3 regions of the Streptomyces sp. NPDC127117 genome follow, and region 2 is predicted to be linked to each of the others. Evidence: riboswitches for the same ligand, from Rfam matches in the RefSeq annotation. Region 2 holds a riboswitch; each other region holds the start of a gene.
What was found. Region 2 has a riboswitch for thiamine pyrophosphate ahead of ACFVH0_RS12115 (thiamine ABC transporter substrate binding subunit). Riboswitches for the same ligand answer to the same signal wherever they lie in the genome.
Positions count from the first base shown of each region.

Region 1 (2,261 bases), on a different contig from region 2:
ATCGGGCGCCGAGGTGCGCAGCGCCCCGTCGGCGGTCACCGATCCGTCGGGGCCGAGCGCGATGCCGGAGCCGGCCAGCCAGCCGGTGGCGGGGCGGGCGCCGATTCCGACGACGACCGCTCCGGCCGGGACGGTACGCCCGTCGGCGAGGACCACCCGGCCCGGCTCGATGCGGTCGACCCGGGCCCCGGTGAGGAGTTCGGCACCGATCTCCGCGTACCAGGCGGCCATCGGGGCGGCGACCTCCGCGGGCATCGCGCCCGCCAGGGGCCGTTCGGCGGCCTCGACGACGGTGACCGCGCAGCCGGCGGCGCGGGCTGCGGTGGCGAACTCGGCGCCGATCCAGCCCGCGCCGACGACCACGACGCCGTGCTGCTGGTCGAGGACCGGCCGCAGCCGTGCCGCGTCGTCGAGGGTGCGCAGCAGATGGACGCCGGGAACGCCCTCGGTGCCGGGCAGGACGACCGGTTCGGCGCCGGTCGCGATCACCAGGGCGTCGTAGCGGACGGGCCCTTCCGGGGTGTCCAGTTCGTGCGCGTCCGGCCGGACGCCGGTGACCTCACGCCCCAGGCGCAGATCGATCTCCAGCGCCTCGAAGTCGATGTCGAAGGCGGAGTCCTCGGCCTTGCCGAGCAGCACCGCCTTGGACAGCGGGGGCCGGTCGTAGGGCTGGTGCGGTTCGGCGCCGATCAGGGTGACGGGGCCGGTGAAGCCCTGCTCCCGCAGGGCCACCGCGGTCTGCACCCCGGCCATGCCCGCCCCGACGATGACGACGCGGCGTCCCGCCCGCCGGTTTGGCTGCTCTGACTGCTGCTGATCGCTCACCCGTACACCATAAGCACCTGACTTATCGTCAAGAAAGGGCCGGTTCTTCGACCGTGCTCGTCCCGCTGCCCTCCTGCGACTCCCACTCCCACCGCTCGTCCAGCCGGATCCGGCCGTCCGGGAGGTCGACGACGGTGGAGACACAGTGGCCGCAGGAGGTCGTTCCGTCCTGTTTCAGCTGCACGTACCGGAAGTCGAGGGTGTCGCCGTCCCGGGTGCCGACGAGGTGGCCCCGGACCACGTCACCGCCCGCGTAATCGGCCCAGATCCGGCCGTCCTCCTCGTGGTACGCGAAGCGGGTACGGGTTCCGACCTGGCCGGGCGCCTGGTCGGCGACCGGGGCGAGGACGATCCCGTCGAGCGAACGGGCCACGGTGACAGCTCCCTTACTGGTCCGGTGGGACGGGGTTTAGGGTGGCCAACGTAAGACACTCGCGGGAGCCCGGACGCACCGGGCTGAGAGGGAGGCTGGGCGGCCTCCGACCGTACGAACCTGATCCGGGTCATGCCGGCGAAGGGAGGGGCTGGAAGCCCATGCGTTCTTCCACGAACGGAAACGGATCCGATGTCCTCGTCATCGGGGGCGGGATCATCGGCCTGGTGACGGCCTGGCGGGCCGCGCAACGCGGACTGCGCACGGCGGTCGCCGACCCCGAACCGGGCGGCGGTGCCGCCCGGGTGGCGGCCGGCATGCTGGCCGCCGTCACCGAACTCCACTACGGCGAACAACTGCTGCTGGGTCTCAACGTCGCCTCGGCGGCCCGCTATCCGGCCTTCGTGGCCGAGCTGGAGGCGGCGAGCGGCCGGGAGACCGGCTTCCGCGCCTGCGGCACCCTGGCCGTCGCGCTGGACTCCGACGACCGTGCCCATCTGCGGGATCTGCACGCCCTCCAGCAGCGTTCGGGGCTGGATTCGCAGTGGCTCACCGGCCGCGAGTGCCGTCGGCTGGAACCGATGCTCGCGCCGGGCGTCCGGGGTGGTCTGCGGGTCGACGGCGACCACCAGATCGATCCCCGCCGGCTGGCCGCCGCCCTGCTGACCGCCTGCGAGCGGGCCGGGGTGGTCTTCCACCGCGGCTGGGTGGAGCGTCTGAGCGTGAAGGGCGGCCGGGCCGTCGGGGCGGTGCTCGCCGGGGGTACGGAGCTGGCGGCCGACCAGGTCGTGCTCGCCGCGGGGAGCCTCAGCGGGCGGCTGGCCGGGCTGCCGGACGAGGTGGTGCCACCGGTCCGGCCGGTGAAGGGCCAGGTGGTGCGGCTGACCGTGCCAGCCGGGTACGCGCCGTTCCTGAGCCGGACGGTCCGGGCCGTGGTCCGGGGCGGCCACCTCTATCTCGTACCGCGCGAGAACGGCGAGCTGGTCGTCGGCGCCACCAGCGAGGAGATGGGCTGGGACACCACGGTCACCGCGGGCGGCGTCTACGAGCTGCTGCGGGACGC
Region 1 is NZ_JBHXTM010000043.1:32,260-34,520, reverse strand. Features, by position in the region: gene ACFVH0_RS30055 (NAD(P)/FAD-dependent oxidoreductase) at 1-825, opposite strand, end outside; gene ACFVH0_RS30050 (hypothetical protein) at 854-1,198, opposite strand; TPP riboswitch at 1,250-1,362, shown strand; gene thiO (glycine oxidase ThiO) at 1,360-2,261, shown strand, end outside.
Region 1: it holds a riboswitch for thiamine pyrophosphate, as region 2 does, so the genes downstream of both, thiO (glycine oxidase ThiO) here and ACFVH0_RS12115 (thiamine ABC transporter substrate binding subunit) in region 2, are expected to answer to the same signal.

Region 2 (2,261 bases):
TGCTGATCAGGAAGTCCAGCAGGGCCTTGCCGCCCGCCTCGTTCCTCGCACCCTTCAGCAGTCCGGCGAACTCGATCTGCCGGAAGCAGGTCCCGGTGGCGACACCGGTCGGCGCCTTCGCCGGCTGCGGCTTCGCGTACAGCACCTCGACGGGCGGGCTGGAGGCGTACGAGACGACGAGCGGCCGCTCCGCCTTGGCCTTCTTCCCGCCGGCCGAGCCGGAGAACTCCTCGTTGTACGCCTGCTCCCAGCCGTCGACGACCTTGACGCCGTTGCGCTCCAGCTTCTTCCAGTAGTCCTGGTAGCCCTTCTCGCCGTAGGTGGCGACGGTGCCGAGGAGGAAGCCGAGGCCGGGCGACGAGGTCCCCGCGTTCTCGGTGACGAGCAGGTCCTTGTACGCGGGCTTCGCCAGGTCGTCGAAGGACTGCGGCGGCGCGAGCTTCTTGTCCGCGAAGTAATTCTTGTCGTAGTTGACGCAGATGTCGCCGGTGTCGACCGGGGTGACCCGGTGCTTGTCGGCGTCGAGCAGGGTGTCCGCCGCGACCCGGTCGATGCCCTTCGCCCGGTACGGCGTGAACAGCCCGCTGTCGAGGGCGCGGGAGAGCAGGGTGTTGTCGACACCGAAGAACACGTCGCCGCGCGGGGAGCCCTTGGTGAGGATCTCCTGGTTGAGCGCGACACCCGCGTCGCCGCTCTTCAGCACCTTGACGGTGTATCCGGTCTCCTCGGTGAACTCCTTCAGTACGTCCTTGGAGGCGTTGAAGGAGTCGTGGCTGACGAGGGTCACGGTCTTGGAGCCCGAGCCCTTCGTGCCGCCGGAACCGGCGGCGGAGTCGTCGGAGCTCCCGCAGCCGGCGAGTGCGGTGACGCCGAGCGCGGCGGCGACGGCCGAAGCCGCGAGCTGCCTGGTCCTGCGCGTGGTGGTCATTGTGGATTCCTCCTGGGTTTTGGCCAGGAAGAGACGCGGCCCTGCCCGCGGGAAGCGGGCAGGGCGCAACAGCATGAGTTGATGACCGAACTTCCTACCCGGAATGACCCGGGCGAGGTTCAGAGGGTCTGCGGCCGACCTGTCCTCGGTGCCGCACTCTCAGCGCTGTGGCGCTCCCCTGTCGGAATATGAAGTTGATTTCGGGCCCAGATTACACGGGCCGTTTCCGCCTCAGCGCTCGGCTGCCGCCAGCTGCCCGCAGGCCCCGTCGATCTCCTGGCCGCGGGTGTCCCGCACGGTGACCGGCACCCCGTGGGCGGCGATCGCCTCGACGAACGCCTTCTCGTCCTCGGGCCGCGAGGCGGTCCACTTGGAACCGGGCGTGGGGTTCAGCGGAATCAGGTTGACGTGCACCCGCTTGCCCTTGAGAAGCCGGCCGAGCCGGTCACCGCGCCACGCCTGGTCGTTGATGTCGCGGATGAGCGCGTACTCGATGGAGATGCGGCGGCCGGACTTCTCCGCGTACTCCCACGCGGCGTCCAGCACCTCGCCGACCTTCCAGCGGGTGTTCACGGGTACGAGGGTGTCGCGCAGCTCGTCGTCCGGCGCGTGCAGCGAGACGGCGAGGCGGCACTTGAAGCCCTCGTCCGCGAAGCGGAGCATCGCGGGAACCAGACCCACGGTGGAGACGGTGATCCCGCGCTGCGAGAGCCCCAGCCCGTCCGGCTCCGGGTCGGTCAGCCGGCGGATCGCGCCGACCACCCGGTTGTAGTTGGCGAGCGGCTCGCCCATGCCCATGAAGACGATGTTGGAGAGCCGCGCCGGACCGCCGGGGACCTCGCCGTCGCGCAGCGCCCGCATGCCGTCCACGATCTGGTGGACGATCTCGGCGGTCGACAGGTTGCGGTCGAGACCGGCCTGTCCCGTGGCACAGAACGGGCAGTTCATCCCGCAGCCGGCCTGCGAGGAGATGCACATCGTGACCCGCTCCGGGTAGCGCATCAGGACGGACTCGACGAGCGTCCCGTCGTGCAGCTTCCACAGGGTCTTGCGGGTGGTGTCGTCGTCGCAGCTGATGTGGCGGACCACCGACATCAGGTCGGGGAACATCGCCTCGGCGAGCTTGGTCCGCGATCCGGCCGGGATGTTGGTCCATTCCGCCGGGTCGTGCGCGTACCGCGCGAAGTAGTGCTGCGAGAGCTGCTGGGCGCGGAACGGCTTCTCGCCGATCGCGGCGACGGCTTCCTTGCGCTCGGCGGGCGTGAGGTCGGCGAGGTGCCGCGGCGGCTTCTTGGCTCCGCGGGGCGCGACGAAAGTGAGTTCTCCGGGCTTA
Region 2 is NZ_JBHXTM010000010.1:145,089-147,349, reverse strand. Features, by position in the region: gene ACFVH0_RS12115 (thiamine ABC transporter substrate binding subunit) at 1-928, opposite strand, end outside; TPP riboswitch at 1,002-1,118, opposite strand; gene rlmN (23S rRNA (adenine(2503)-C(2))-methyltransferase RlmN) at 1,160-2,261, opposite strand, start outside.

Region 3 (2,261 bases), on a different contig from region 2:
CGCCGAGCGTGCGCAGTTCGGCGAACTGCGCCTCGTCATTGGCGTCGGCGATCGAGCCGGGACGCAGCCCGTCGCCCAGTGAGTACGTCACGTCGTAGGCCGCGAGGATCTCGCAGAGCTCCTCGAAGTGCTCGTACAGGAACGACTCCTTGTGGTGCGCGAGGCACCAAGCCGCCATGATCGAACCGCCGCGCGAGACGATTCCGGTCTTGCGGCGGGCAGTCAGCGGTACGTACGGCAGGCGCACGCCGGCGTGGACCGTCATGTAGTCGACGCCCTGCTCGGCCTGTTCGATGACCGTGTCCTTGTAGATCTCCCAGGTCAGTTCCTCCGCCCGGCCGTCGACCTTCTCCAGGGCCTGGTAGAGCGGGACGGTGCCGATCGGCACGGGGGAATTGCGCAGAACCCACTCACGGGTGGTGTGAATGTTGCGGCCGGTGGACAGATCCATGACGGTGTCGGCGCCCCAACGCGTCGCCCACGTCATTTTTTCCACCTCCTCCTCAATGGAGGACGTCACCGCGGAGTTGCCGATGTTGGCATTGACCTTCACCAGGAACCGCTTGCCGATGATCATCGGCTCGATCTCCGGGTGGTTGACGTTGGCAGGCAGCACGGCCCGGCCGGCCGCGATCTCCTCGCGCACCACCTCGGGCCCGACGTTCTCCCGGATGGCCACGTACTCCATCTCCGGGGTGATCTCGCCCCGGCGGGCGTACGCGAGTTGGGTCACCGGCTGCCCGTCCCGGCTGCGGCGCGGCAGCCGCGGGCGGCCGGGGAACACCGCGTCGAGGTTGCGCAGTCCGCCACGCGGCGAGGTGTGCTTGAGCCCGTCGTCCTCGGGGCGGGCGGGGCGGCCCGGGTACTCCTCGGTGTCGCCGCGGGCGATGATCCAGTTCTCCCGCAGCGGTGCGAGCCCGCGACGGACATCGGTCTCTACGGTGGGATCGGTGTACGGACCCGACGTGTCGTACAGCGTCACGTCCTTGCCGTTGGTGAGGTGCACCTGACGGACCGGCACCTGGAGGTCCGGGCGCGAGCCCCGGACGTACCCCTTGTGCCAGCCGATGGACTTCCCGGCCTCGTCGCTCTGGTTCGAGGCAGGCGTGCGTGCGTCCGATGTGGTCATGAGACCTACTCCCTACGCCGGCATTACCCGGTAACAGGTTCGGCGGTCGGCGCAGCCTGTCCCGTACGGACGTACGGAGATCAGCGCCCTCTCAGCCCGGTGCTCCGAGCTCCCGCGTGTGCAAAGGTTCCTCCACGCTAGCGCCCCGTCCCGCTCGGTGAACAGTGGGCCCGTCTCTTCTTGCGATGATCGGCCGGTGACGTCCACCCAGATCGACCACGAACCGCAGGGCCATCAGCACGGTCACTCGCACAGCCATGGCCCTGCCGCACCCGTCTCCAAGCATCTGCGCAAGGTCATCGCGGCCGTACTGGTCCCGTTCGCCACCGCCGTCCTCGTCGGTCTGGTGGCGCTCTGGCCGGGTGGTACGCCGCCGCACGAACGGACCGGCGTCGGATTCGACCGGCAGACCCAGCAGGGAAAGGTGGTGAACATCGACATGGTGGACTGCAAGGAGGTGAACGCGGTCCAGACGCCCATGGACGGGGCAGCCACACCGCCCTCGGGAAGCACGAGGGGGCTGTGCAAGAAGGCCACGATCGAGGTGTCGACCGGTCACGACAAGGGCCGGACCTTCACCGAGATCGTCCAGCCCGACGCACCGCGTCAGCTGCGCGACGGTCAGGGCGTGGTCGTGGCGTACGCCCCCGACGCGCCTCGTGATCTGCAGTACTCGGTGACGGATGTGAACCGGAAGTTCCCGATGGCCCTGCTGGCCGGGATCTTCGCCCTGGTCGTGGTCGCGGTGGGCCGCATGCGCGGAGTCATGGCACTCGTCGCGCTCGCGGTCTCGTTCGCCGTGCTCACCCTGTTCATCCTCCCGGCCATTCTCCAGGGCTCGAACCCGCTGGTGGTCGCCGTGGTCGGGGCCAGTGCGATCATGCTGATCGCGCTCTACATGTGCCACGGCCCGACCGCCCGCACCTCGGTCGCGGTGATCGGCACACTGATCTCACTGCTGCTGATCGGACTGCTCGGATCGCTCTTCATCGGCTGGGCGAGCCTGACCGGCAACACCGACGACAACACCGGCCTCATCCATGGCCTGTACCCGCACATCGACATGAGCGGTCTGCTTCTGGCCGGTGTCATCATCGGTTCGCTCGGGGTCCTCGACGATGTGACCGTGACC
Region 3 is NZ_JBHXTM010000042.1:23,126-25,386, reverse strand. Features, by position in the region: gene thiC (phosphomethylpyrimidine synthase ThiC) at 1-1,129, opposite strand, end outside; TPP riboswitch at 1,122-1,255, opposite strand; gene ACFVH0_RS29650 (YibE/F family protein) at 1,326-2,261, shown strand, end outside.
Region 3: it holds a riboswitch for thiamine pyrophosphate, as region 2 does, so the genes downstream of both, thiC (phosphomethylpyrimidine synthase ThiC) here and ACFVH0_RS12115 (thiamine ABC transporter substrate binding subunit) in region 2, are expected to answer to the same signal.